Linked DNA regions of Pseudonocardia sediminis. The protein of the gene in region 1 interacts with the protein of each later gene in a pairwise test. Links are inferred from orthologs where the notes say so. Each region holds a gene or a part of one and is shown on either strand. Other genes may lie near its edges. The genes, in order: panC and EV383_RS16175.

Evidence for each region.
Region 2: the proteins of panC (region 1) and EV383_RS16175 interact in binary tests that used the Escherichia coli proteins (3 or more experiments, as listed by UniProt). The link is inferred for Pseudonocardia sediminis from one-to-one orthologs.

The regions. Positions count from the first base shown.
Region 1 is NZ_SHKL01000001.1:6,091,673-6,105,902, reverse strand. Bases 11,111-13,849 are described here. They hold panC (pantoate--beta-alanine ligase), read left to right. Parts: upstream 11,111-11,914; coding sequence 11,915-12,784; downstream 12,785-13,849. Other genes in these bases: EV383_RS28510 (type III pantothenate kinase), read left to right, coding at 13,222-13,849; panD (aspartate 1-decarboxylase), read left to right, coding at 12,798-13,217; EV383_RS28525 (Rossmann-like and DUF2520 domain-containing protein), read left to right, coding at 11,111-11,868. Also shown: EV383_RS28580 (zinc-dependent metalloprotease), read left to right, coding at 1-265; tRNA lysidine(34) synthetase TilS, read left to right, coding at 405-1,565; hpt (hypoxanthine phosphoribosyltransferase), read left to right, coding at 1,633-2,199; EV383_RS28565 (serine protease), read right to left, coding at 2,233-3,273; ATP-dependent zinc metalloprotease FtsH, read left to right, coding at 3,600-6,035; GTP cyclohydrolase I FolE, read left to right, coding at 6,062-6,676; folP (dihydropteroate synthase), read left to right, coding at 6,678-7,577; folB (dihydroneopterin aldolase), read left to right, coding at 7,574-7,957; folK (2-amino-4-hydroxy-6-hydroxymethyldihydropteridine diphosphokinase), read left to right, coding at 7,954-8,463; EV383_RS28535 (DUF3180 domain-containing protein), read left to right, coding at 8,460-8,948; EV383_RS28530 (PrsW family intramembrane metalloprotease), read left to right, coding at 9,025-10,593; more of EV383_RS28525, read left to right, coding at 10,975-11,110; more of EV383_RS28510, read left to right, coding at 13,850-14,085. UniProt on the Escherichia coli protein: Catalyzes the condensation of pantoate with beta-alanine in an ATP-dependent reaction via a pantoyl-adenylate intermediate.
Region 2 is NZ_SHKL01000001.1:3,487,270-3,501,634, forward strand. What follows is about bases 6,216-9,089. They hold EV383_RS16175 (NUDIX domain-containing protein), read right to left. Parts: upstream 7,992-9,089; coding sequence 7,440-7,991; downstream 6,216-7,439. Other genes in these bases: lpdA (dihydrolipoyl dehydrogenase), read left to right, coding at 6,216-6,490; EV383_RS31220 (hypothetical protein), read right to left, coding at 7,032-7,205; dop (depupylase/deamidase Dop), read left to right, coding at 8,116-9,089. In the rest of the region: EV383_RS16135 (tRNA (adenine-N1)-methyltransferase), read left to right, coding at 1-158; arc (proteasome ATPase), read left to right, coding at 342-2,150; EV383_RS16145 (VOC family protein), read left to right, coding at 2,257-2,679; EV383_RS32230 (helix-turn-helix domain-containing protein), read right to left, coding at 2,741-3,652; EV383_RS16160 (YceI family protein), read right to left, coding at 3,833-4,396; EV383_RS16165 (MarR family winged helix-turn-helix transcriptional regulator), read left to right, coding at 4,489-5,037; more of lpdA, read left to right, coding at 5,084-6,215; more of dop, read left to right, coding at 9,090-9,642; EV383_RS16185 (ubiquitin-like protein Pup), read left to right, coding at 9,799-9,996; prcB (proteasome subunit beta), read left to right, coding at 10,178-10,984; prcA (proteasome subunit alpha), read left to right, coding at 11,042-11,851; EV383_RS16200 (SRPBCC family protein), read left to right, coding at 11,848-12,321; EV383_RS16205 (LysR family transcriptional regulator), read right to left, coding at 12,337-13,263; EV383_RS16210 (DMT family transporter), read left to right, coding at 13,338-14,300; EV383_RS16215 (SDR family NAD(P)-dependent oxidoreductase), read left to right, coding at 14,352-14,365.

The DNA.
Region 1 (14,230 bases):
GCCGCGGGTGGTGCCCAGCGTCGACGTCATCCGCGAGCGCTTCACCGCCCGTCGTCGCGGGGGCGGGATCATCGACCGCCTGCTGCGCACCCTGCTCGGGGTCGAGGCGAAGATGCGCCAGTACGCCGTCGGCGCGGCGTTCGTCCGGCACGTCGAGGGCGAGATCGGGATGGCCGGGTTCAACCGGGTCTGGGAGTCCCCGGAGACCCTGCCCCTCCGCGCCGAGCTGGACGCGCCGCAGGACTGGCTGCGCCGGGTCGCCTGAGCCTCGCCGTCGTCGTGAGCCCGCCGTCCGCCGCCGTGCCGTCCGCGGGCCCGTGGTCGGCGACGCCCGCCCCTCATGATCGATCCGTGTGTGACGATCGGTGCCATGGGTGGCACCGATGTGCCCACACTCATCGATCATGAGCGCGGCTCTCGGCCCGGCGTCCCGCCAGGTGCGGGTCGCCGTGCGTGAGGCACTCGACCGGCTGCCGCCCGAGGCCCGGGTCGCACCGCCGGTCATCGCCTGCTCCGGGGGCGCCGACTCCACGGCGCTGCTCGACGCCGTCGCGGCGCTGGCCCCGGCCGGCGTGCACGCGGTGATCGTCGACCACGGGCTGCAGGACGGGTCGGCGGAGCGCTCGGCGGCGCTGGCCGCGACGTTCGGGGCCTGCGGGGTGCGAGCGCGCGTCTGCACCGTGCGGGTCGAGGGCGCCGGCGGACCGGAGGCCGCGGCGCGCCGGGCCCGTTATGAGGCCCTGCGCGCCGCCCGCCCGCACCCGGACTCGCCGGTCCTGCTCGGGCACACCCTCGACGACCAGGCCGAGACGGTGCTGCTCGGCCTGGGCCGCGGCTCCGGCGCCCGCTCGCTGGCCGGTATGCGGGAGTGGAGCGACCCGTGGCTGCGACCGCTGCTCGGGACACGACGGGCCGTCACCGAGGCCGCGTGCGCCGAGGCCGGCCGCCAGCCCTGGCAGGACCCGCACAACGCCGAGGACCGCTTCACCCGCGTCCGGATCCGCCGCGAGGCGCTCCCGCTGCTCGACGACGTCCTCGCCGGCGGCGTCGCCCCGGCGCTGGCCCGGACCGCGGCCCAGCTCCGTGAGGACGACGACGCGCTGAGCGTCTGGGCGGAGCTGGTCCGCGCCGAGGCGGAGGACCGGGTCCGGACCGAGGCGGAGGACCGGCTCGGCACCGGGGCAGCGGACGGTGATCACGTGGGGGCACCCGCGTCACCACCGCTCGGCGCCGCGGCCGATCCGTCCGGTGATTCCGGTGACACCGCCGGTCGCGGACGGACGACGCAGGGGGCGGCCGACGACGGCACCGGCCCGGACGGCCCGGCGCTGCGGGTGGGCCCGCTGGTGGGCGTCCCGGCCGCCGTACGACGCCGGGTCCTGCGGGAATGGTTGCGCGAGAACGGGGTACGGGCCCTGACCGATGATCATCTACGCGCCGCCGACGACCTCGTCGGGCGGTGGCGGGGACAGGGCGGACCGGCCCTGGGCGGCGGCTTGGACCTCGTCCGCGCACGTGGCAGGCTCGTGCTGCGACGCCACGTCCGGGGCGGAGCGGGGCACTGACGTCGATCGGGGTGGGTCACCCCGGACGGCGGCCACCGTGGACCGGGCGCCGACGAGGGGACGACGCTTGTACGACGAGGACATCTCCTCGGTCCTGGTCACCGAGGAGCAGGTCCGGACGAAGATCGCCGAGATCGCCGAGCAGGTGGCCGCGGACTACAGCGAGCAGTGCGGCGAGCGATCGGGTCGCGAGACCGACCTGGTCCTGATCGGGGTGCTGAAGGGCGCGGTCATGTTCATGACCGACTTCGCCCGTGCCCTCCCGGTGCCGGTGCAGCTCGAGTTCATGGCGGTCAGCTCGTACGGCTCGTCCACGTCGTCGTCCGGCGTGGTGCGGATCCTCAAGGACCTCGACCGCGACATCGCGGGCCGGCACGTCCTGATCGTCGAGGACATCATCGACTCCGGGCTCACGCTGAACTGGCTGATGAACAACCTGCAGGCCCGCTCGCCCGCCTCGCTGGAGGTGGTGACGCTGCTGCGCAAGCCGGACGCGATCAAGGTCGACGTCCCGGTCAAGTACGTCGGCTTCGACATCCCGAACGAGTTCGTCGTCGGCTACGGGCTCGACTACGCCGAGCGCTACCGCGACCTGCCCTACATCGGGACGCTGTCCCCGACGGTCTACGCCTGAGCGACCGTCTGACGGTCCGTCTCGTCCGCGGGATCAGTTCCCGGCCGCGACCGGTGGTCCGGCCGGGGGCGCCAGGTCGGTGGGGGCGACACCGGCCGGCGCCGGTGTGAACGGCTCCGTCCCGGCGGCCAGCGCGAGGTCGGGCAGCCCGCCGTTGCGGCGGGCGTAGTCCAGGGCCCTCGCGAGGTCGGTGTACTCGATGCTCTCCCGCTCCCCGCCGACGTTCAGGCTCGACAGCAGCCCGACCGCGCGTCCGGCCTCGTCGAGCAGCGGGGCCCCGGACTCGCCGGGCACGCCCCGCGCCACCGTGTAGACGGTGTGTCCCCACCCGCCGCCGACGTCCTCGCCGCCGGTGCCGGCGCGCGGGCGCAACGTCCGCGTCCCGGCGCCCATGCTCGTTCCGCCTGCGCTCCTCTCGGGCGGCCCCTCCGGGTTGGCCAGCCCGAACACCGCGGCCCCCGGCTCCAGACCGCCGTCGTGCACCCCGCCCGGGCCGCCGAAGAACGGCACCGACGGGTTGGTCCGCGCCGCCGCGTCGGGCGGCAGCTCGACGAGCGCGAAGTCGTTGTAGGCGCAGGTGTCCGGGTCGGTCTCGCCGCGCTGCTGCATCGTCGTCCACGAGCTGTAGACCATCGTCCCGGTGACGGTCTCGCCGTTGCCCCGCACGGTGACCGGGGTGCCGGTCGGGACGGTGGAGGAGGTGCAGCCGTCGGTCTCGGTGTCGGCGCCGGTGCCCCCGCAGTGCGCGGCCTGCCCGAGGAGGACCTTCTCGCCGCTGGTGAACACGAAGCTCGACGTGCACAGCCCGGCGCCGGCCGTCTCGGTCACCGCACCCGGGCGGACGGCGGCCGACCCGGCCGGGGTCGCGGCCGGCGTGGTCAGGCCCAGCGGGTCGAACGGCGAGCGACGTCCGGTGAGTGTGGTCACACGGCCGTCGGCGGAGGCGGTCGTCGCGGCCGTGACGCCGCCGGACAGTGCCGGGACCTCGTAGAGCGCGGCCGACGTCCCGACCACGAACAGCCCCGCGGCCAGCAGCAACGCCGTCCGCAGGCGCCTCGACGAGGCCAGTGCCATGCCGCCCCCGTCCCGCCGTCGGTCGCCGACCGTGGTCCTGCGATCACCCGTGCGGAGAAGTTCCCACACCCGTGCTCCGGGGTGTGCGGCGGGACACCCTCTGCAGGGCAACGCCGGGCGTGATCCGCGGAACCCCGTGGCCGGGCCGGGCGTTGTGTGGTGGAACCGGTCGAACGGGCCGGGAACCGGCCAGGAGCACACCCGGCGCGCTCGACGTCGCAGGGAGCTATCCTGGCGGGTCAGAGCCGGTCGGTGTGTCGTGCGCCGGAAGTGATCGGCCGGTGAACCACTCTCGGGAAGGTGAAGGCCGCCCAGGCCGACGTTGCATGGACCGCAAGCGCCTCCTCCGCAATCCTCTGATCTGGATCCTCCTTGCGCTCCTGATCTATTTCGGGTTCAGCACGCTGTTCGACGACACCCGCGGCTTCACGCAGGTCCCGACGTCGACCGCGCTGGCCCAGATCTCCAGCGGCAACGTCACCGACGCCGTCGTGGAGGACAAGGAGCAGCGGCTGCGGCTGACGCTCCGGACCCCCGTCGACGGCGAGACCCAGATCATCACCCAGTACCCGGCGCAGTCCGCGGGTCAGATCTTCAGCTCGCTGCAGCAGGCCCAGGGCGGCCCGGAGTACAACACCGTCGTCCGGCAGGACTCGTTCCTGTCCACCCTGCTGATCACGATGATCCCGCTCGCCCTCCTGCTCCTGGTGCTGTTCTGGTTCATGAACAACTCCCAGGGCGGCGGCAACCGGGTGATGAGCTTCGGCAAGTCCAAGGCCAAGCAGCTGAACAAGGACATGCCCAAGACCACCTTCGGCGACGTCGCCGGCGCCCAGGAGGCGGTCGAGGAGCTCTACGAGATCAAGGACTTCCTGCAGAACCCGGGCCGCTACCAGGCCCTCGGCGCGAAGATCCCGAAGGGCGTGCTGCTCTACGGCCCGCCCGGAACCGGTAAGACGTTGCTCGCGCGGGCCGTGGCCGGCGAGGCGGGCGTGCCGTTCTACACGATCTCGGGCTCGGACTTCGTCGAGATGTTCGTCGGTGTCGGCGCGTCGCGTGTGCGTGACCTGTTCGAGCAGGCCAAGCAGAACAGCCCCTGCATCATCTTCGTCGACGAGATCGACGCGGTCGGCCGCCAGCGCGGCGCCGGCCTCGGCGGTGGCCATGACGAGCGCGAGCAGACGCTGAACCAGCTGCTCGTCGAGATGGACGGCTTCGACGCCCGCGGCGGGATCATCCTGATCGCCGCGACGAACCGTCCGGACATCCTGGACCCGGCGCTGCTGCGCCCGGGCCGCTTCGACCGCCAGATCCCGGTGGCCGCGCCCGACATGGCCGGCCGCAAGGCGATCCTCGGCGTGCACTCCAAGGGCAAGCCGTTCGACAACGACGTGGACTTCGACGGGCTGGCCAAGCGCACCGTCGGGATGTCCGGCGCCGACCTGGCCAACGTCATCAACGAGGCCGCGCTGCTCACCGCCCGCGAGAACGGCACGCTGATCAACGGGGCCGCGCTCGAGGAGTCGGTGGACCGCGTCGTCGGCGGGCCGCGCCGCAAGGGCAAGATCATCTCCGAGCAGGAGAAGAAGATCACCGCCTACCACGAGGGCGGGCACGCGCTGGCCGCGTGGGCGATGCCGGACCTGGAGCCGGTCTACAAGCTCACGATCCTGCCGCGCGGGCGTACCGGCGGGCACGCGCTCGTCGTCCCGGAGGACGACAAGGGCCTGATGACGCGCGCCGAGATGATCGCGCGCCTGGTGTTCGCGATGGGCGGGCGCTCGGCCGAGGAGCTGGTGTTCCACGAGCCGACGACCGGCGCGTCCTCGGACATCGACCAGGCGACGAAGATCGCCCGCGCGATGGTGACGGAGTACGGCATGAGCGCCAAGCTCGGCGCCGTGAAGTACGGCCGCGAGCAGGGCGACCCGTTCCTCGGACGCTCGATGGGCAACCAGGCGGACTACTCGCTGGAGGTCGCCCACGAGATCGACGAGGAGGTGCGCAAGCTGATCGAGGCCGCGCACACCGAGGCGTGGGAGATCCTCAACACCTACCGCGACGTGCTCGACGAGCTGGTGCTCGAGCTGCTGGAGAAGGAGACGCTCACCCGCAAGGACCTGACGCGGATCTTCGACTCGGTGGAGAAGCGCCCCCGGATCACCGCGTTCAACGACTTCGGTCAGCGCACCCCGTCGGACAAGCCGCCGATCCTGACCCCGGCCGAGCGCGCGCACGAGAACGGCGAGCCCTGGCCGCCGCAGACCGAGCCGGAGCGCGAGCCGACCCCGGTCGGCTCCTACCCCGGTGGCAGCAACGGCGCCGGCGGTCCCGGACCGGACGGCAGCTCGCCGGTCCCGACGCCCGGCACGGGACACCCGGGCCAGCAGGCCTACCCGTCCAACGGTGGCTCCGTGCCGCAGAACGGCGGTTACACGGCCGCGCCGCAGAACGGTGGCTACCCGGCGGCGCCGCCGAACGCGGTCGCGCCGAACTACGGGGCCCCGCCGAACTGGCGTCCGGCCACCACCCCGGCCGGCCAGACCTGGCCGCCGCCGAACTGGACCGAGCAGACCCCGCAGGGCCGGAACGGTCCCGCCCAGAACGGCCCGGCTCAGAACGGCCCGGCCCAGAACGGTCCCTGGTCCACTCCCGGGCAGCAGCCCGGAGGGAACGGCAACGGGAACGGGCAGGGACACGGCCCGTCCACCGAGCAGCAGCGTCCCGAGGACGGCGGCCCGAACCCGGAGGCAGGACGCTGAGTACGTCGTCCACCGACACGTCCCCCCTGCGCTCGGCGGCCGTCTCCGCCGGGGTCACCGAGGCCGTCCCGGCCGGGGTCGACCTCGAGCGGGCGGCGGCCGCGGTGCGGGAGCTGCTGATCGCCTGTGGCGAGGACCCGGACCGGGAGGGGCTCAAGGAGACCCCGGACCGGGTCGCGCGCGCCTACGGCGAGATCTTCGCCGGGTTGTACGTCGACCCGGACACGGTGCTGGAGAAGACGTTCGACGAGGGTCACGGCGAGCTCGTCCTCGTCCGTGACATCCCGATGTTCTCCACCTGCGAGCACCACCTGGTGCCCTTCCACGGGGTCGCGCACGTCGGCTACATCCCGGCCGTCGACGGGCAGGTCACCGGCCTGTCCAAGATCGCCCGGGTCGTCGACCTCTACGCCAAGCGCCCCCAGGTGCAGGAGCGGCTGACCGGGCAGATCGCGGACGCGCTGGTCCGCAAGCTCGACCCACGCGCCGTCATCGTCGTGCTCGACGCCGAGCACCTGTGCATGTCCATGCGCGGCATCCGCAAGCCGGGGTCGCGCACCACCACGTCGGCCGTGCGCGGGCTGTTCAAGAGCTCCGCGTCCTCGCGTGCGGAGGCGCTCTCGTTCATCCGGGGCGCCTGACATGGCGGTCCTGGGGAGTTCCGACGGCGGGGCCCGGCTCACCGAGCTGGGCCGCTGCGCGGTGATGGGCATCCTGAACGTCACGCCCGACTCGTTCTCCGACGGCGGGCGCTACCTCGACCTCTCGCACGCCGTCGCGCACGGGATCGCGATGCGCGACTCCGGCGCCGACCTCGTCGACGTCGGTGGCGAGTCGACCCGGCCCGGGGCCCTGCGGGTCTCGGCCGAGGTCGAGGCGCAGCGGGTGCTGCCGGTGATCCGCGACCTGGTCGCCGAGGGCGTCCGGGTCAGCGTGGACACCACCCGGGCCTCGGTCGCCGATGCCGCCGTCGAGGCCGGGGCGGCCGTGGTCAACGACGTGTCCGGCGGGCTGGCCGACCCGGACATGGCCGCGGTCGTGGCGAACGCCCGGGTGCCGTGGATCCTCATGCACTGGCGCGGGCACAGCGAGCGGATGAACGAGCTGGCCGGCTACGAGGACGTGATCGGCGAGGTCCGCCAGGAGCTCGTGATGCGCGCCGACGCCGCCGTGATGGCCGGGGTGGACCCGGACCGGATCCTGCTCGACCCGGGCCTGGGCTTCGCCAAGACCGCCGCCCACAACTGGGCCCTGCTGCGGCGTCTCGACGTCCTGGTCGCGCTCGGGTTCCCGGTGCTGGTCGGGGCCTCGCGCAAGCGGTTCCTCGGCGACCTGCTGGCCGACGCCTCCGGCAGCCCGCGCCCGCACTCCGGGCGCGACGGGGCGACGGCGGCGACCAGCGTCCTGGCCGCGATGGCCGGGGCCTGGGGCGTCCGGGTGCACGACGTGGACTCGACGATGGACGCCGTCGCGGTGAGCACGGCCGTCCGGCTGGGGGCCTCCCGTGCCGTCACCGGTCCGTGGCTGGGGGACGCCCAGTGAGCGCGCCCGCCGCCGGGGCCCGGGACCGGATCGAGCTGCGCGGTCTGCGGGTGCGCGGCAACCACGGCGTGTTCGACCACGAGCGCCGCGACGGGCAGGACTTCGTCGTCGACCTCGTCGTCTCCGTGGACCTCGCACCGGCCGCGGCGTCGGACGACCTGGCCGACACCCTCGACTACGGTGCCCTGGCCCAGGGCGCGGCCGCGATCATCGGCGGTCCGGCGCGGGACCTGATCGAGTCGGTCGCCGGGGAGATCGCCGACGACGTGCTCACCGACCCGCGGGTGGCCGAGGTCGAGGTGACGCTGCACAAGCCGTCCGCGCCGATCCCGCTGCAGTTCGCCGACGTCGCGGTCGTGGTGCGGCGGGCGCGGCCGTGAGTACCGCGGTGCTCTCGCTCGGGTCCAACCTGGGGGAGCGGATCACGTACCTGCGGTTGGTCGTCGCCGACCTCGGGCCGGCGCTGGTGGCGTCGTCGCCGGTGTACGAGACGGCGCCCTGGGGCGTCACCGACCAGCCGGACTTCCTGAACGCCGTCGTGATCGCCGACGACCCCGCCCTCGACGCGTGGGGCTGGCTGCGGCGCGGTCAGCGCCTGGAGGCCGAGGCCGAGCGCGTCCGCGAGCAGCGCTGGGGGCCGCGGACCCTCGACGTGGACGTCGTCGCCGTACGCGGGGACGACGGCTGGGTCTGCAGCGACGATCCGGAGCTGGTGCTGCCGCACCCCGGCACGCCGTCGCGGGCCACCGTGCTCGGACCGTGGCTCGACGCCGACCCGAGCGCCGTGCTCGACGGGCACGGACCGGTCGCCGAGCTGCTCGCCGCCCTGCCCGAGGCCGAACGCGCCGCGATGCGCCGCCGCGACGACCTGGTGCTGCGGCCGTGACCCCGCAGCCGTCGATCTCCCGCACCCGCCCGCGCGACCTGCTCGCCGTCGGGCTGGCGGCGGTGCTCGTCGGCAACCTGGTGATCCGGCTGTTCTACTCCTCGATCCCGTCGCTGCCGCTGGCCGCCGGGGTCGTCCTGGGTGTGCTGGGCATCGCGGAGCTGGTCGGCGGGTACGTGCTGCGCGGCCGGATCGAGCGGCGCCGCGGCGCCCCTCCGGTGGACCCGTTGCTGGCCGCACGGGCGGTGATCGTGGCCAAGGCCTCGGCCGTGGCCGGCTCGTTCGTCACCGGGCTGTGGGCGGGGGTGCTGACCTACACGTTGCCGCTGGCCGGCGACGTCACTGCGGCCGCCGGCGACAGCGTGACGGCCGGGATCGGGCTGGTGTGCGCCCTGCTGCTGGTGGGGGCGGGCCTCTGGCTCGAGTACTGCTGCCGGACGCCGGACGACCCGGACACCGACGACCGCCCGGAGCGCCTGCGCTGATCCCCGCCGATCGGGGCACCCCGTCGGCCGGTTCGCGGGAGGTGGTTGTCGGTCCGCGCCCGTAGGGTCTGGCGACATGGTGAGTCCCGCGCTGCCCGCACCGGGCACCCCGGCGCCGTTCGCGAAACGGCGGGGGGTACTGCTCCCGGTCGCGGGGCTGGTCGTCCTCGCGCTCTGTGTGCTGATCACGATCGGGCTGGTCGAGCGCTCGATCGGACCGGCCGGCGTGCTGATCGGGACGCTGTGCGCGATGCTGCCGGTCCTCCCGGTGGTGGCCACGTTCCTGTGGGTGGACCGCTGGGAGCCCGAGCCCCCGCGGCTGCTGCTGGGGGCGTTCTTCTGGGGCGCCGGGTTCTCCGCGCTGGCCGCGTTATTGATCAACTCCAGCGCCTCGGCGGTGCTGGACGCGGCGGCCGGTCGCGGGGCGGGTGACGTCCTGGCGCCGGTGCTGGTCGCGCCGATCGTCGAGGAGGGCGTGAAGGGCCTGTTCCTGGTCGGCCTGCTGGTCTTCCGCCGCCGCGAGTTCGACGGCGTGGTGGACGGGATCGTCTACGCCGGCATCGTCGCGGCCGGGTTCGCCTTCACCGAGAACATCCTCTACCTGGGCCGCGCGGTCACCGACCCGGAGACGGCCGGCGTGCTCGCCACGCTGTTCGTGCGCGGCATCGCCTCGCCGTTCGCGCACCCCTTGTTCACCTGCATGATCGGGATCGGTGCGGGCGTCGCGGTGGCCAGCCGGCACGTCGGGTTCCGGGTGCTGGCCGTGCTGGTCGGTTATGCGGTCGCGGTCGTGCTGCACGGGCTGTGGAACGCCGCGTCGGTGTTCTCCTCCTCGCCGGCGACGTTCTTCGAGATCTACGCGTTCGTGATGCTCCCGCTGTTCGTCGGGCTGATCGTGCTCGTGGTGTTCGCCCGCAAGCGCGAGGCCCGGATCGTCACCGCCGAGCTGCCCGGGTTCGCCGCCGCCGGCTGGATCGCGCCGAGCGAGGTGCCCCTGCTGGCCGACCTCTCGCGCCGCCGCGGCTGGCGGGCGCTGGTCCAGCGACGCTCCGGACGGTCCGCGGCCAAGGCCGTCGCCGACTACCAGGCCGCCGTCACCGAGCTCGCGTTCATGCGCAACCGGATCGCCCGCGGCGCCGTCCGGGAGAGTGCGCAGGCCGAGCACGACGAGAAGCTGCGCGCCCTCCTCCGTGCCCGTGCCCGGGCGATCGGCATGCCGGACGCCCTCACCTCGGCCTGGCGCCTCCCACCACCTCCCGGCTGGGAGCCGCCGCCCCCGCCGAACCCGGACGGCGGCTACACCCAGCCCCTCCGCGCCCCCGGCCCGGAGGACCTGTTCTCCGACGCCGGCCAGACGGACGGCCGGAGCCGGCACCCCGGTCACGGTCCTCACCCCGGCCCGGCCCCGCAGCCCGGATACGGCCCACCTCCGGGCTACGGCCCGCCCGGCCAGGTGCCCCCACCGGGAAGCCCGCCTCCGGCCCACCCGCCTCCGGGCTACCCGGCACCGCCGCGGCAGTCCGGCCCGCCGCCGGGACAGACCGGCCCGCCTCCGGGCCACACCGGTCCTCCGCCCGGCTACGGACGGCCCCCCGCCCCGGCCGACCCCGACTCGTCCGAAGCTCCCGGCCGACACCGCCGCTGAGAGCCCCGACAGACGTCCGAGACGCGTGCTGTACCTGGTGCCGCGCGCCGAACCCGGTGCCGCGCGCTCCGTGAAGCGCGCGTCCGCGGGTTCGGTGCGCGTCGATGGTCGAAGCTTCTTCCGGCCCCGGCCGACGTCGTCACGCCCGCCACCCGCCCGGCGGGTTCCCGCGCGTTCTCCGTCTCACCGCGCGCTCCCTGTCGCGAAGCGCGTGCGGCCGCGGTCGCTCCGGTGAGTTCTGCGCGCGTTCCGCGGGTGAAGCCTGTCACCGGCCCGCTGCGGCGGAGGCGGATCCGTCTACCCTGGCCGGGCACGCGACAGGGATTGTCGCCGACGCCTCGACCGGTACCCCTGGTGGACCGGAGCGAGTAGGAGAGATCGATGAACGCTGGCCGCCCCGCGCGGCTCGCCGTCGGAGTCGTGTCCGCCGGACGGGTCGGGGTCGTGCTCGGAGCCGCACTCGCGGCGGCCGACCACCACGTCGTCGCGACCAGCGGTGTCTCCCGGGCGTCGGTCCAGCGCGCCGAGGCCCTGCTGCCCGGTGTCCCGTTGCTGCCCCCGGACGAGGTCGTGACCCGCTCCGACCTGGTCGTCCTCGCCGTCCCGGACGACGTGCTGCCCGGCCTGGTCCGCGGCCTCGCCGCCGCCGGGTGCTTCCGACCCGGGCAGATCGTCACCCACACCGCGGGTGCCTCCGGCGTGCGCGTGCTGGAGCCGGCCGTCGAACACGGGGTGCTGGCGGTGGCCCTGCATCCGGCCATGACGTTCACCGGCCGCCCGGAGGACGTCCAGCGGCTGGCGTCGTGCTGCGTCGCGGTGACCGCCGCCGACGGTGACGAGGCTGCGGCGAGCGTCGGCGAGGCCCTGGTCGTGGAGATGAACGCGGAGCCGGTCCGGGTGCCGGAGTCGGTCCGCCCGCTCTACCACGCAGCTCTCGCGCACGGCGCCAACCACCTGATGACGCTGGTCGGGGACTGCGTGGACCTGCTGGAGAACGCCGGCGTGCACCCGGCCGGACGGCTCGTCGCGCCCCTGCTCTCGGCCGCCCTGGACAACGCGCTGCGCCACGGCGACCGCGCGCTCACCGGACCGGTCGCCCGCGGCGACACCGGCACCCTGCGCACCCACCTCGACGAGATCACCGCCGCCGACCCGGACCTGGCCGAGGCCTACCGGGCCCTGGCCTCCCGCACCGCGGGACGGGCCGCCGCGGCCGGTCTCCTCGACCACTCCGCACTCGACGACGTCCGCGCCGTCCTGAAGGAACACCGGTGAACGCCGGACCCACCCGCACGACCCTGGAGGAACACCGGTGACCGCGATGAGCACCCGCAACGGCTACGTGGCCGGGCAGGTGACCGTGCACTCCGAGCCCACCAAGCTCGCGGCGGTGACCCGCGCCCTGCGCGGCGCCGGCCGCAAGATCGCGCTCGTGCCCACGATGGGCGCGTTGCACGAGGGGCACCGCGAGCTGATCCGGCACGCCAAACGCGTGCCGGGCGCCGTCGTCCCGGTCGTGTCGATCTTCGTGAACCCGCTGCAGTTCGGGGCGGGCGAGGACCTGGAGAGCTACCCGCGCCCGCTGGAGGACGACCTCGAGGCGTGCCGCGAGGAGGGCGTCGAGCTGGTCCTGACCCCGCAGGTCGGGCACATGTACCCGCCCGGCGCGGACACCCGGATCAGCCCCGGCCCCCTCGGCGAGGAGCTGGAGGGCGCCACCCGCGCGGGGCACTTCGCCGGGATGCTGACCGTGGTCTCGAAGCTGTTCCACATCGTCGCGCCGGACGTGGCGATGTTCGGGGAGAAGGACTACCAGCAGCTCGTCCTGGTCAAGAAGATGGTCCGCGACCTGGACTTCCCGCTGTCCGTGGTCGGGGTGCCCACGGTGCGCGAGTCCGACGGCCTGGCCCGCTCGTCGCGCAACGTCTACCTCTCCGAGTCCGACCGGGCACGGGCCGCGGTGCTGTCCCGGGCGCTCGTCGAGGGCGCCTCGATCTCCGCGGCCGGCCCGCAGGCCGTGCTGGACCGGGCGCACGAGGTCCTCGCGACCGAACCGTCCGTGGACGTGGACTACCTGGAGCTGCGCGGCGCCGACCTCGGCCCGGTCCCGGAGTCCGGGGACGCCCGCCTGCTCGTCGCGGCCCGGCTGGGCACCACCCGTCTGATCGACAACGTCGCCGTCATGCTGTGAGAGAGGCAGACCGATGAACCGCACGATGATGAAGTCCAAGATCCACCGCGCCACCGTGACCCAGGCCGACCTGCACTACGTCGGCTCGGTGACGATCGACGCGGACCTGATGGCCGCCGCCGACCTGCTGGAGGGCGAGCAGGTCACCATCGTCGACATCACCAACGGCGCGCGCCTGGAGACCTACGCGATCACCGGCGAGCCGGGTAGCGGCGTGATCGGGATCAACGGCGCCGCCGCGCACCTGGTGCACCCCGGCGACCTCGTCATCCTGATCTCCTACGGCCAGTACGACGAGTCCGAGCTGGTCACCTACCGGCCGCGGGTCGTCTTCGTCGACGCCGACAACAAGATCGCCGACCTGGGGACCGACCCGGGCCACGCTCCGGACGGGTCCGGCCTGCTCTCCGGCGCCGTCGGCCGGGCCGGGTAGAGGCGTGCACCTCTGCATCGACGTCGGCAACACCCAGATCGCGCTGGGTCTCTACCCGGAGCAGGACCCGTCGGCGCCGGAGCAGATGGGGCCGGAGACCGCGCACAGCTGGCGGATGCGCACCGAGCCCCGGATGACCGCGGACGAGCTCGAGGTCGCCATCTACGCGATGCTCGGTGACCTCGCGCCGGCCGTGTCCGGGATCAGCGCGCTGTCCACGGTGCCGGCGCTCTCGCGCGAGCTGCGGGTGATGCTGGAACGCCGCGCCGACCGGATGCCGACGCTGGTCGTCGGGCCGGGGGTACGGACCGGGGTGCCGCTGCTGGTCGACCACCCCCGCGAGGTGGGTGCCGACCGGGTGGTGAACACCCTGGCCGCGCACCAGATGTTCGGCACCGCGTGCGTGATCGTCGACTTCGGCACGTCGACCAACATCGACGTCGTCTCGGCACGGGGTGAGTTCCTCGGCGGCGCGCTGGCCCCGGGCATCGAGATCTCGATGGAGGCGCTGGCCACCCGCGCCTCCGCGCTGCGCACCGTCGAGCTCCTGGCGCCGCGCTCGGTGATCGGCAAGAACACCGTGGAGTGCCTGCAGGCCGGGGTGATCTTCGGCTTCGCGGGTCAGGTCGACGGGCTGGTGCGCCGGATCGTCGCCGAGCTCGGCCCGTCCGCGGGGCCGATCACGGTGCTGGCCACCGGTGGCCTGTCGCAGCTGATGCGGGGCGAGTCGGAGACGATCGAGCACTACGTGCCGGAGCTGACCCTGTTCGGCCTGCGGCTGACCTACCTGCGCAACGTCCGCCAGACCAACGTCACCAACGGCACGTCGAACACCCCGGACGCCGTCTCCGGGCGCCCCGCCAGGTAGGCCCGCGCCCGGGCGAAGGCCGCGTCCCGCTCGGCGGGCTCGCCGGTCAGCGCCCAGGAGTGGGTGGCGATCTCGGCGACGTATCCGTCGGTGGTCCGGCGCCGGGTCCACCGGACGTCGGTCCGCCCGGCGGCGGTGAAGAACG
Region 2 (14,365 bases), 2.6 Mb from region 1 along the record:
CATGGGAGTCGCTGGTCAGGCCCTGGCACGTGGTCGGCCTGGCGGTGCGCCCGGACCACCGGATGGTCGGTCACACGGCGTTCCTAGTGACGGCCCGGCGGCTCGCCGACGGCGTCACCACACCGCGGCCGCAGCGTCGCCCCACCGCCACCCGCTGAGGTACCACGCGGCACGAGATGTTTACACGAACCCGTCCGATTCGACGGTGCGGTGACGGGGAAGAGGCCGCACAGTGTCGTCAAGGTGCCGTCCGGCTGAGGTCGGGATCACCGGTTCGACGCACCGCCACGGCGCCCCCTGAACGGGTACCGTGGTGAAACGGAACACGGAGGGAGGCTGCCGTGAACCCACAGGACGATGGTCCCGGCAGGCGTGACAGCGGTGATCTCAGCCCATCTGAGGCCACCGAACAGATCCGATACCTCGAGAACGAGATCGCGACGCTGCGCCAGCGGCTGACCGAGACACCGCGGCAGAGCCGCGTCCTCGAGCAACGACTCGCAGAGACGACCAGTCGTCTCTCCGCCCTCAACGCGCGTAACGAGAAGCTGACCGAGACCCTCAAAGAGGCTCGTGGTCAGCTGATCGCCCTGCGCGAGGAGGTCGACAGGCTGGCCCAGCCGCCGTCGGGCTACGGGGTCTTCCTCGCCCGCTACGACGACGAGACGGTCGACGTCTTCACCTCGGGCCGCCGGATGCGTGTCCCGGTGTCGCCGGCGGTGGAGAGCGAGCAGATCCGGCCCGGCCAGTCGGTGCGCCTCAACGAGGCGCTCACGGTCGTCGAGGCGATGGGCTTCGAGCAGGTCGGTGACCTGTACTCGTTGCGCGACATCATCGACCGTCCCACCGAGGACGGCGGCGCCGGACGCGGTCTGGTCGTCGGGCACTCGGACGAGGAGCGCGTGGTCTGGCTGGCCGCGCCGCTGTTCGACCTGGGCCTGGACGAGGACTCCTCGCCGCTGAAGATCGGCGACCACCTCATGGTCGACTCCCGCGCGGGCTACGCCTACGAGCGGGTGGCCAAGGCGGAGGTCGAGGACCTCGTGCTCGAGGAGGTCCCGGACGTCGCCTACGAGGACATCGGTGGCCTGTTCCGCCAGATCGAGCAGATCCGCGACGCCGTGGAGCTGCCCTTCCTGCACGCGGAGCTGTTCACCGAGTACGAGCTGCGCCCGCCCAAGGGTGTCCTGCTCTACGGTCCGCCCGGCTGCGGCAAGACGCTGATCGCCAAGGCGGTCGCCAACTCGCTGGCGAAGAAGATCGCCAAGCAGCGCGGCGACGACCCGGACGAGGGACGGGCGTTCTTCCTCAACATCAAGGGCCCGGAGCTGCTCAACAAGTTCGTCGGCGAGACCGAGCGGCACATCCGCCTGATCTTCCAGCGCGCCCGTGAGAAGGCGAGCGCCGGAACCCCGGTGATCGTGTTCTTCGACGAGATGGACTCGATCTTCCGGACCCGTGGCTCGGGTGTGTCCTCCGACGTCGAGACGACGATCGTGCCCCAGCTCCTCGCCGAGATCGACGGCGTCGAGGGCCTGGAGAACGTCATCGTCATCGGTGCCTCGAACCGTGAGGACATGATCGACCCGGCGATCCTGCGGCCGGGCCGGCTCGACGTGAAGATCAAGATCGAGCGTCCGGACGCCGAGGGCGCCCAGGACATCTTCTCCAAGTACCTCACCGACACCCTGCCGGTGCACTCCGACGACATCGCCGAGTTCGGCGGCAGTCGCAAGGCGTGCGTCGACGCGATGATCCAGCGGATCGTCGAGCGGATGTACGACGAGACCGAGGAGAACCGGTTCCTGGAGGTCACCTACGCCAACGGGGACAAGGAGACGCTCTACTTCAAGGACTTCAACTCCGGCGCGATGATCCAGAACATCGTCGACCGGGCGAAGAAGTCCGCGATCAAGTCGGTGCTCGAGACCGGTCAGCGGGGTCTGCGCGTGCAGCACCTGCTGGACGCGATCGTCGACGAGTTCGCCGAGAACGAGGACCTGCCCAACACGACCAACCCGGACGACTGGGCACGGATCTCGGGCAAGAAGGGCGAGCGGATCGTCTACATCCGCACGCTGGTCACCGGCAAGAACGACGCCACCGGCCGCGCGATCGACACCGCGTCGAACACCGGCCAGTACCTGTAGGCACCTGCTCCACCCGGACGGGCCCCGCCGCATCCCGCGGCGGGGCCCGTTCGCGTGTCCGATCCGTTCACGACGGCCGAGGGCTCCGGCCCTACGGTCGGGTCCCATGAGCAACGAGACGATCGGCGCGCAGCTGGACATGATCGGGATCGTGGTGTCGGACATGGCCCGGTCCCTGGCGTTCTACCGGCTCCTCGGCCTGGAGATCCCGGAGTCCGCCGACGCCGAGGTGCACGTGGAGGTGCCGCTGCGGGGTGGTCTGCGGCTGGGCTTCGACACCGACGCCCTGGTGTCGGGCTTCCACGACGGATGGACCCCGCCGTCGTCGGGGGAGGGCCGGGTGGGTCTGGCGTTCCTGCTCCCGGACGCCGCGGCCGTCGACGCCGCCTACGAGCGGATCACCGGGGCCGGGTACGTCGGCGTCCTCGAGCCGTTCGACGCGCCGTGGGGCCAGCGCTACGCCACCGTCACCGACCCCGACGGCTCGTCGCTGGACCTGTTCGCCTGGGTGGATGCCGAGGAGGCCTGACGTGCGGGTGGGACGACCGTCGTGACGCTCCGCCGCCGGGCGGAGCGCCCTCGGCGTCATCTCACCGCGGCGGGGCCAGCTCGCCGGGGGAGACCCCGGCCAGGGCTCTGACCTCCCGGCTCAGGTGCGGCTGGTCGGCGTAGCCCGCCCGGGCGGCGACCTCGGCGGGTGGGACGCCGGCGTACAACAACCCGGTGGCCGTACGGAACCGGAGGACGCGCCGTGCCACCGACGGCCCGTAGCCGAGGGTCGCCAGGCAGCGCCGGTGCAGCGTGCGGGTCGTGACGCCGACCCGGTCGGCCACCTCGGCGGCGGGCATCCCGGCGGTCAGCGCGCGCAGTGCCGATCCGGGGAGCGGTTCGGGCAGCCGGTGGCGGTCCTGCTCGGCGGCGGCGAGCAGGGCCGTGGTCGTGTCGAGGAGAGCAGCCAGCCCGGTCCCGCCGAGACGAGCGACCGGCCCGGTCCCACCGCGATGAGTGGCCGTTCGGTCCCCGCCGTGACGAGCGCCCGGTCCGCTCCCGCCGTGACGAGCGGCCGGTCCGCCCCCGCCGAGATGCACATCAGCGTCGTCCGCGGACCCGCCGGCGACGGTGAGCCGCATCTCGGCGGTGCTCCCGATGGCCGACCGTGCGGCGGGGCGGCCGCGGGGGATCAGTTCGAGGAGGTCGACCCGGTGGTCGCGCACCGCGTCGGCGGCGACGCCGAGCAGCGCGGGCAGCGCCCCGGGGTGGAACCGCAGTCCGACGGTCGCGGAGCCGGGGACGGACCGGGCGACGTGCGCCGCGGTGTCCGGGCCGGCCACGACGATCCGGCCGTCGGCCAGCAGCAGGTCCATGCACCCGTCCGGGAGCACGCGCTGTTCATGGGGCGCCGCGCCGGCCGGGACCTCCGCCCGCCAGGCGCACTCGACGAGCGCACGCACCGGCGCGGGCAGCCGCTGCGGCACCAGCTCCCGGTAGCGCGACCCGCTCATGCCGCCGCAGCCTACCGAGGCCGCGTGCCCCGCACTCGTGGCGCGAAAGTTCCGCCCGGCCGCACGAATGCGCCACGAGTGCCGTGGTCAGGGGCCGGACACGGGAGAGCCCCGGCCGGGATCGCCGGCCGGGGCTCGTTCTCGCTCGGGGCGTGGTCGGCCCCGGGTCACGTGCGGGAGTCAGGAGGCGCGCAGGACGCCCTCGATCTCCAGCTCGATGCCGATCTTCTCGCTCACGACGACGCCGCCGCCGTCGAGGGGCAGCGAGATGTCGACGCCGAAGTCGCTGCGGTTGATCGTGGTGGTGGCGGTGAAGCCGCAGCGGGTGCCGCCCCAGGCGTCCGGGCCGAAGCCGCCGACCTCGAGGGCGAGCTCGACCGGCTTGGTCGCGCCCTTGATGGTCAGGTCGCCGGCGAGGACGAAGTCGTCGCCCTTGGCGGTGATGCCGGTCGAGCGGAAGGTCCACTCCGGGTGGGTCTCGACCTCGAAGAAGTCGGCCGACTTGATGTGGCCGTCGCGCTGGTCGTTGCCGGTGTTGATGGAGGTGGCGTCGATCGTGGTGCTGACCGAGGAGTCCTCGAAGTTGTCGGCGGTGACGATCTCGCCGGCGAACTGGTCGAAGCGGCCCTTGACCTTGCTGACCATCATGTGACGGACACTGAACGCGATCACGGAGTGGGTGGCGTCGATGTCCCAGGTCCCCGCGATGTAGTTGGGGATGGTGGTGGTCGAGGGAGCGGACATGGGTGATCCTCCGTAAGTTGGTTGAACTCTCACTTGTTGAGAGCGATACTAGTACTAACGACTTGAGCGTTCAACTGTTTCTGGGAGGTGTCGTGGCTCACCCGCGTTGGCTCGACGAGGAGCAACAGCGGACCTGGCGCGCGTACCTGGCCGCCACGCGGCTGGTGTTCGAGCGTGTCGAGCGTCAGATGCAGTCCGATTCGGGCATGCCGCAGGCCTACTACGAGATCCTGGTGCGATTGTCCGAGGCGCCCGAGCACACGTTGCGGATGAGCCTGCTCGCGACGTCGTCGCTGTCCTCGCGCAGCCGCGTCTCGCACGCCGTGGCCCGGATGGAGGAGAGCGGATGGATCCGGCGCCGGTCCTGTCCGACCGACCGCCGCGGCCAGCTCGCCGAGCTCACCGACGAGGGCATGCGGGTGCTGCGCGAGGCCGCGCCCGGCCACGCCACGACGGTGCAGGAGGTGCTCTTCGACGGCCTGAGCCCCGGGCAGCAGGCGGCCCTGCTGGACGTGGGGGAGGCGCTGGTGGCCCACCTGTCGACCGGTCGGACCTGGCCGGCGGACGACGACTCCGGCAGCTGCCCCGACGACGACGCCCCCGGCGCGGAGGGGTGTCCGGACGACTCGGCGACAGGGTGACGTACCGGACGAGGCCGTGACGCCCGCGACGTCCTAGGCTGGGCACATGCCTCATTTCGACGTCGTCGTTCTCGGTGCCGGCCCCGGTGGGTACGTCGCGGCCATCAGGGCCGCCCAGCTCGGGAAGAGCGTGGCCGTCGTCGAGGAGAAGTACTGGGGCGGGGTGTGCCTCAACGTGGGCTGCATCCCGTCGAAGGCCCTGCTGCGCAACGCCGAGCTCGCCCACATCATGAGCCACGAGCAGAAGACCTTCGGCATCTCCGGTGAGGTCTCCTTCGACTTCGGCGCCGCCTTCGACCGCAGCCGGACCGTGGCCGACGGCCGGGTCAAGGGCGTGCACTTCCTGATGAAGAAGAACAAGATCACCGAGTTCGACGGCCTGGGCCGCTTCTCCGAGCCCGGCACGATCGAGGTCGAGCTCTCCGACGGCGGCAGCGAGACCGTCACCTACACCGATGTGATCATCGCGACCGGCTCCACGGTGAAGCTGCTGCCCGGGACCGAGCTCTCCGAGCGCGTCGTGACCTACGAGGAGCAGATCCTCACCCGCGAGCTGCCGAAGTCCATCGTGATCGCCGGTGCCGGTGCGATCGGCGTCGAGTTCGCCTACGTGCTGGCCAACTACGGCGTCGAGGTCACGATCGTCGAGTACCTGGACCGGCTGCTGCCGCTCGAGGACGCCGACGTGTCCAAGGAGCTCGGCAAGCGCTACAAGAAGCTCGGCGTCACCGTCCGCACGTCGACCAAGGTCGAGTCGATCGTCGACGACGGGTCCGGCGTCACCGTCACCGTCTCCTCGGAGAAGGGCGGCTCGGAGGAGATCCGTGCCGACAAGGTCATGCAGGCGATCGGCTTCGCCCCCCGGGTCGACGGCTTCGGCCTCGACAAGATCGGCGTCGAGCTGACCGAGCGCGGCGCCGTCCAGGTCGACGACTACATGCGCACCAGCGCCGAGCACGTCTATGCGATCGGTGACGTCACGGCGAAGCTGATGCTCGCCCACGTCGCCGAGGCGCAGGGCGTGGTGGCCGCGGAGACGCTCGCCGGGGCCGAGACCCAGGAGCTGTCCTACGTGATGATGCCGCGGGCCACGTTCTGCCAGCCGCAGGTCGCGAGCTTCGGCTACACCCAGGCCCAGGCCGAGGAGCTGGCCGACGAGAAGGGCTGGAAGGTCAAGGCCGTGTCCTTCCCGTTCACCGCGAACGGCAAGGCACAGGGCATGGGCGAGCCGAACGGCTTCGTCAAGCTCATCGCCGACGAGACCTACGGCGAGCTGCTCGGCGGCCACATCATCGGCCCGGAGGCCACCGAGCTCCTGCCCGAGCTGACCCTGGCCCAGAAGTGGGACCTCACGGTCTACGAGATGGCCCGCAACGTGCACGCCCACCCGACGCTGTCCGAGGGCCTGCAGGAGGCCATCCACGGCCTCGCCGGGCACATGATCAACCTCTGACTCCCGGCCGGTCTCCCGGCGGGTTGTTCCAGCGAACCGCTCACGAACTCTCGGAGTTCGTGAGCGGTTTTCGTCTGTGTGGGGTCCGGGGGCGGGCGCCCGAGCTGCGTCACACCCCCCCGTGACGTGTCCGAGAGGGTCCCCTCGCTCACCGGACGTCCCGAGGGCTCCCCTGGCGACGCGGCGGCGGGTACTGCGCGCCCGGGGATGTGCCCGGCCAAGGGTGTCCCTGGGGGTCCCCTCGCTCACCGGGACGTCCCGGGGGCTCCCCTGGTGACGCGGCGGGTACTGCGCGCCCGGGGATGTGCCCGGCTAGGGGTGTCCCTGGGGGTCCCCTCGCTCACCGGGAGGTCCCGGGGGCTCCCCTGGTGACGCGGCGGGTGCTGCGGGCCCCGGGGACGTGCCCGGCGAGCGCGTCCCGGAGGGTCCCCTCGCACACCCGACGGTCCCCGGGGATCCCCTCGTGGCTCCGCGTGGCCGGGGCGCCTCGACGGAGGCGCGGCGATGGGGCGCGTGGGCGGGGCGCCTCGGCGGGGCTCGGTCAGCGGGTGGGGCGCGGGGAGGTATCGGTGGTGCGGGCGGCCTCGCGGCGGGCCTCGCGACGGTCGGCGGCGAGGGCCTCCTCGACGGCGGCGTGGACGGCGGCGGTCGAGACGTGCGGGTCGACCAGGCGGGCGGCGGCGAGGGAACGGGCCGAGACGGAGATGCTGACCATGGTGGGTCTCCTGGAACTGCGTGGCTGCGGGCGCCGGGGCGACCCCGTCGGGTGGGGCGACGGTGCTGGGTCAGGGCGCCGGCGCGTGGTCACCGTGCCGGGGCGGCGTGAACCGGTCCGGCGGCGGCACGTGCGGGGGACCCGACGGTGGGCCCTTTCCGGGATGTCGTCGCGCGACCCGCCGCGTGTTAACCGATCCAGACACCACATCGGGTGAGCCGGGTCACCCGCGGGTCAGAGACTGGACAGCCACCTCCGGGCGGCCGCGCGCCCGTCCGGCACGAACGGCCAGGACGGGTCGTCGAGACGCCGTCGCAGCTCGTCGATCTCCATCCAGCCGCCCTCCGCGATCTCGCTCGGCTGGTGGACGACCGGGCCGTCGGAGAACGCCTGGTAGGCGAACACGTGGGCGCGCAGCCCGTACGGGCCGGTGCCGGGACCGGTGTCGGCCCCTTCGGCGGAGGCGTCCCAGGCGCGGGTGAACAGATGCTCCAGCGCGACGCCGGTGATGCCGAGCTCCTCGGCCAGCTCGCGCGCTGCGGCGTCGTCGGGGCTCTCCCCGGCGTCGATCACCCCGCCCGCCCAGCAGTCGTACAGCCCGGCCATGACGAGCTTGTCGTCGCTGCGCCGGTGCACGTAGACGCGGGCGCCGTCGGTGCTGCGCAGAAGCGTGGCCGACGTGCCGTGCCACAGCGAGCGGGCGTAGACCTCGCCGCGGTCGGCCTCGCCGACCACCCGGCCGTCGGCGTCGTAGAGGGCGATGCGCTCACGGGCGGGGTCGGTCACGCACGGATCGTCGCATCGGGGCCCGTGACAGCCCGACGTGGCCGGATACACCGGCGTGCTCGGGGCGCGCGGGGTGCGATGGCGGTTAGGCTCGCGCAATGCACGTTGAGGGGGAGGCGGCAGTATGACCGCACGCCGGATCATGGGTACGGAGATCGAGTACGGCATCGCGGTGCCCGGTGACCCCACGGCCAACCCGGTCGTCACGTCGACGCAGGTGGTGCTCGCCTATGCCGCCGCGGCGGACATCCCGCGCAACCGTCGTGCGCGCTGGGACTACGAGGTGGAGTCCCCACTGCGCGACGCGCGCGGGTTCGACCTGTCGGCGCCGTCGCTGGCCCCGCAGCTCGACACCGACCTCGACGACCTCGGCGCCGCGAACGTCATCCTCACCAACGGCGCCCGGCTCTACGTCGACCACGCGCACCCGGAATACTCCACGCCCGAGGTGCTGAGCCCCCGCGACGTCGTGACCTGGGACAAGGCCGGCGAGCGGGTGATGCTGGAGGCCGCGAACCGCGCCGCCACGGTGCCCGGGTCCCCGCGCCTGCAGCTCTACAAGAACAACGTCGACGGCAAGGGTGCGAGCTACGGCTCGCACGAGAACTACCTGATGGCCCGGGCGACGACGTTCCCGTCGATCGTCGGCGGGCTCACTCCGTTCTTCGTCTCCCGGCAGGTCGTCTGCGGCGCCGGACGCGTCGGGCTGGGTCAGCAGGGCGACGAGCCCGGCTACCAGCTCGCGCAGCGCTCGGACTACATCGAGGTCGAGGTCGGCCTGGAGACCACGCTCAAGCGCGGCATCATCAACACCCGCGACGAGCCGCACGCCGACGCGGACAAGTACCGCCGGCTGCACGTCATCATCGGCGACGCGAACCTGTCCGAGTTCGCCACCCTGCTCAAGGTCGGGACGACGGCGATCGTGCTCGACATGATCGAGCACGGCGTCCGGTTCGAGGATCTGCGCCTGTCCGAGCCGGTCCGTGCGGTGAGCCAGATCAGCCGTGACCCGTCGCTGAAGCGCACGGTCGACCTGGCCGACGGTCGCAAGCTCACCGGCCTGCAGATCCAGCAGGAGTACTACGAGCGCGCCGAGGCCCACGTCGCGCGCCAGCAGGGCGCCGACCGCTCCGCCTGGGACGCCGACACCCTCGAGGTCCTCGACGCCTGGGGCGAGGTCCTCGCGGACCTGGCGAAGGACCCGATGCTCACCACCGACCGGCTGGACTGGACGGCCAAGCTGCACCTGCTCGAGGCCTACCGCCAGCGCGACGGCCTGGGCTGGAACTCCGGGCGCCTGGCCATGGTCGACCTGCAGTACTCCGACGTCCGGCTGGCCAAGGGCCTCTACAACCGGATGGTCACCCGCGGGTCGATGCGCCGGGTCGTCACCGAGGAGCAGGTGATGGCGGCGATGACCGAGCCGCCGGAGGACACCCGCGCCTACTTCCGGGGCAGCTGCATGAAGCGCTACCCGGTCGAGGTCGCCGCGGCGTCCTGGGACTCGGTGATCTTCGACCTGGGCCGGGAGTCGTTGGTGCGGATCCCGACGCTGGAGCCACTGCGCGGCACCCGCAAGCACGTCGGCGAGCTGTTCGAGGCCACGTCGACGGCCGAGGAGCTCGTGGACAAGCTCACACAGGGCTGAGGGCGCCGACCGAGGGCGTAGTGGGACACGCCGAACGGGTCTGCGCAGTTCACGGGCGTGTCGTTCACCCGGTGGGTAGGGTGGACAGGTACCGGACCCGGTCCGTCGCACGGGAGAGCGTGCGGTGGCCGGGCCCATGTGCGAGGAGGAGACCTCATGTCGCAGGAGCAGACGAAGCGCCAGGGCGGTGGCGACGGCGACGACGAGAGCGGCGAGGGCGCGGAGTCCGGAGGCCAGGAGCGCCGCGAGAAGCTCGGTGAGGACGTCGACACCATCCTCGACGAGATCGACGACGTGCTGGAGGAGAACGCGGAGGACTTCGTCCGGTCCTACGTGCAGAAGGGCGGCCAGTAGCCGCCCGGCCGCTCCACCCCGTGGGTGGCGACGGCCCGTCGCGGCCGTCGCCCCCTGCGGGCCACCGTTCGACAAGCACCACACCCGCACGAGGAGAGGCACTCACCCGACCATGGACTTCCGGCCCTCGGTCAACCCCGGGATCGCCCCCGGCCCCGCTACAGGACAGCTCGGTACGTTCATGACCGGCTCGCAGTCCTTCTCCGAGTTCGTCGGGTCGGTGACACCGCACCTGCTGCCCGATCCCGGTCCGGCCACGGCCGCCGGCGGGGGAGCCGCGGCGCAGCTGGGCGTCCCGCACGGCACCACGATCGTCGCGCTGGTGTTCTCCGGCGGGGTGGTCATCGCCGGTGACCGGCGGGCCACGCAGGGGAACATGATCGCCCAGCGCGACATCGAGAAGGTCTTCGTCACCGACGAGTACTCGGCCGTCGGGATCGCCGGCTCGGCGGGCATGGCGATCGAGATGGTCCGGCTGTTCAGCGTGGACCTCGAGCACTACGAGAAGATCGAGGGTGTCTCGCTCTCGCTCGACGGCAAGGCCAACAAGCTGGCCGGGATGGTCCGGGCGAACCTCGGCGCGGCCATGCAGGGCTTCGTCGTCGTCCCGCTGTTCGCCGGCTTCGACACCGAGGCCACCGACCCGGCCACCGCCGGGCGCATCGTCACCTACGACGCCACCGGCGGGCGCTACGACGAGAAGCTGGGCTACCACGCGGTCGGCTCGGGCTCGGTGTTCGCGAAGTCGTCGCTGAAGAAGCTGCACGACCCGTCCGCGGACCTGGCCGCCACCGTGCGCACCGCGATCGAGGCCCTCTACGACGCCGCGGACGACGACTCCGCGACCGGTGGCCCGGACACGGTCCGCCGGATCTACCCGGTCGTCGTGTCCATCACCGCCGACGGCGCCGAGCGCCGCGGCGAGGACGAGATCGCCGACGTCGTGACGCAGGTGGTCGCCGGACGCACCGAGCGGCCCGGTGGCTGAGCTCCCGGCCCCCGCCCACCGCCTGCCCGCCGCTAGAGAAGACCTGGAGCGCTCCCCATGACGATGCCGTTCTACTCCTCCGTCGACCAGCTGCTGCGCGACCGCTCCGAGCTCGCCCGCAAGGGCATCTCCCGCGGTCGCAGCGTGGTCGTGCTGACCTACGCCGGAGGCGTCCTGTTCGTCGCCGAGAACCGTGGCACGTCGCTGCGCAAGGTCTCCGAGATCTACGACCGGATCGGGTTCGCGGCCGTCGGCCGGTACAACGAGTTCGAGAACCTGCGCACCGGCGGCATCCGGATGGCCGACTTCCGCGGTTTCACCTACGACCGCCGTGACGTCACCGGGCGGATGCTGGCCAACGCCTACGCCCAGGCGCTGGGTACCGCGTTCGTCGAGCAGCAGAAGCCGTTCGAGGTGGAGCTCTGCGTGGCCGAGGTCGGCCGCGAGGCCGGCGGCGACCAGCTCTACCGCATCACCTACGACGGCTCGATCACCGACGAGCCGCGCTACGTGGTGATGGGCGGGCAGACCGAGCCGATCTCGACGAAGCTCGGCGAGTCCTACGAGCACGGCATGGAGCTCTCCGCCGCGATCGGGGTCGCGCTGGGCGGCCTGCAGGTCCCCGGGGCCGACCCGTCCGCGGCGAACGGCTCGACCACGCCGCGGGTGCTCGGGCCGGACGCGCTCGAGGTCGCCGTGCTCGACCGGAACCGGCCGCGCCGCACGTTCCGCCGCATCGAGGGTGCCGCGCTGGCCGAGCTGCTGCCGGCCGCGAACCGCGGGACCGAGGACCCCGAGCCCGGCGTCGCGGGCGGGGACGACACCCCGGCGGCCGGCGGTGCACTGCCCGAGGGCGGTGGGTCCTGACCCGGTTCACCGCCGGCACCAGCTCCGAGGCCGTCGTCACCGCGGACCGCTCCGCGGTGTGGGACATCCTGGTCGATCCCGACCGGCTGCCGAAGCTGACGCCGCTGCTCAGCCGGATCGAGGCCGACGGTGAGCACTGGCGCTGGCACCTGGTCCGACTGAAGGTGCTCGGTGTCGGGATCAGCCCGGTGTTCACCGAGCGCATGACGTTCTCGGAGAAGCAGCGAATCTCGTTCACCCACGACCCTCCGGCGGGGGTCACCGAGTGGGCCGGGGCGGAGGGGCACTACGAGCTCTCCGACGTCGACGACGGGACCCACCTGGCGATCAGCCTCGACCTCGCCGTCGACCTGCCGTTGTCGAAGCTCGCCACACCGGTGGTGACCCGCACGATGCAGACCACCATCCAGATGATGGGCGACCGGTTCTCGGCCAACCTGCTGCGCGAGCTGAAGGCCCAGCAGCGCTGAACCGGGCAGGGCTCCTCAGGCGCCTGGTTCGGGGGCGGCACGGACGGCGTTCTCGGCGGCCGTCCTCAGGGCGGTGGTGAGCGCGCGCAGGGCCGGCAGGTCGCCGTCCTGCTCCCGGGTGGCCAGCGCCAGCGACCGCTCGATCGCCGGGCGGCAGCGCAGGAACCGCACGCCCTCGGGTGCCGGGACGGCGGCGATGCCCGGCACCGTCGCGACGGCCAGACCGGCTCGGACGAGGCTGAGCTGGGTGGTGAAGTCGGTCACCAGGTAGCGGACGTCCGGCTCGACGTGGTGCGCGCGGACGAGCTGGACCAGGGCCTCGTAGGCCTCTGTCCCGACCGGGCAGGACGCCCAGGTCTCCCGGGCGAGCTCGCCGATCGGAGCCGGGTCCTCCTCGGCGATCGGGTGGCCCTCGGGGACCGCGAGCAGCACCGGCTCGGTGACCAGCGTCGTCACCCGGACGCCGGCCGGGATGCGGGCGGGCCGGTTCGTCCAGCTCTCCAGCAGGACCGCGTCGAGGTCGCGGTGGCGCAGGGCCGGCAGCAGCTCGAACACCTCGCCGTCACGGACGGTCGGCACCAGCCGGGGGTGGGCGGCGGTGAGGGTGTGCAGGACCTGCGGCATCAGGGTCCGCAACGCGCTGGCCAGCGACCCGATCCGCAACGGCCCGGCGACGTCGTCGCGCAGCGTGGCGAGGTCGCGGGCGGCGTCGGCGACGGTCGTTGCGACCGTTCCCGCGTGCCCGGCCAGGACATGCCCGGCGGCGGTCAGCCGGATGCCGCGCCCGTCCGGCTCGACGAGCCGGGACCCGGCCTCGCGTTCGAGCTTGCGCAGCTGCTGGGTGACGGCCGGGCCGGTGATGTGCAGCGCGGCCGCCGCGGCCCCGATCGAGCCGTGCTCGGCGACGGCGGCGAAGACCCGCAACCTCTCCCAGGCGATCACCTAAGCCAGGCTACGCGGTACACCGCAGAAACAATCATTGGATGTTTGTGATCGCGGCGGGGAGCGTGGACGCCGTGACCGCCTCCCTCGACACCCGCCGCCCGTACGTCCCCGCTCCCTCCCCGCTGTCGCCCGACCCGCGCGCCGTCGGCACCCTCCTCGCCGGGGCCGCGGCGCTGTCCTGGACCGGGATCCTGGTCGCGCTGGCCGGCACCGACGCGGCGACGGCGTCGTTCTGGCGGTGCGCGCTGGCGCTGGTGGTGCTGGGCCCGCTGGCGTGGCGGGAGGCCCGCCGTCACGGTCGTCCGGACGCGGGCATGGTGGGCTGGGCGGCGCTGGCGGGAGTGCTGCTGGGCACCGACTTCCTGCTCTGGACCCGCAGCGTGCTCGACGCCGGCGCCGGGATCGCCAACGTCGTGCTCAGCGTCCAGGTGGTGGCGTTGCCGCTGCTGGCATGGCTGGTCTCCGGCACGCGGGTGCCTCGCCGGCAGCTGCTCGCCGCGCCGGTGCTGCTGGCCGGGATCGCGCTGGCCGGCGGGGTGCTGGGCAGTGCGGGCGACACCCCGGCCCCCGTGCGCGGTGCCGTCCTGGGGGCTCTCGCCGGCCTGGCCTACGCCGGGTACCTGTTCCTGCAGCGGGCCGGGGCCCGGCGCAGCGCCGTGCACGTGTTCACCCCGGTCGCCGTGGCGACGGCGTCGGCGGCGGTGACGACCGGCCTGGCCGGGGTCGCGACCACCGGGATCGCCGTGTCGCTGCCCGCGCCGACGTGGATGTGGCTGGCGCTGCTGGCCGTCACCGGCCAGGTGGTGGCCTGGGTGCTGATCGGGCGCGGGTCGGCCGGGCTGGCCCCGGGGACGACGGCGGCGCTGCTGCTGGTGCACCCGGTGCTGTCGGTCGTCCTCGGCGTGGTGGTGCTGGGTGAGAGCCCGACGGTCGCGCAGCTGGCCGGCAGCGCCCTGGTCGTGGCGACGGTGTGGGCCGCGACCCGGGCGCCACTACCTCGTCGACGCCCGGCTGTGGCCCCCGCCGTCGGCTAGATGGGCGGGCCGCCGCCGTGTCGTCCGGCCCTGAGAGGGCATGCGGTCGGCATGGACATCGCGGA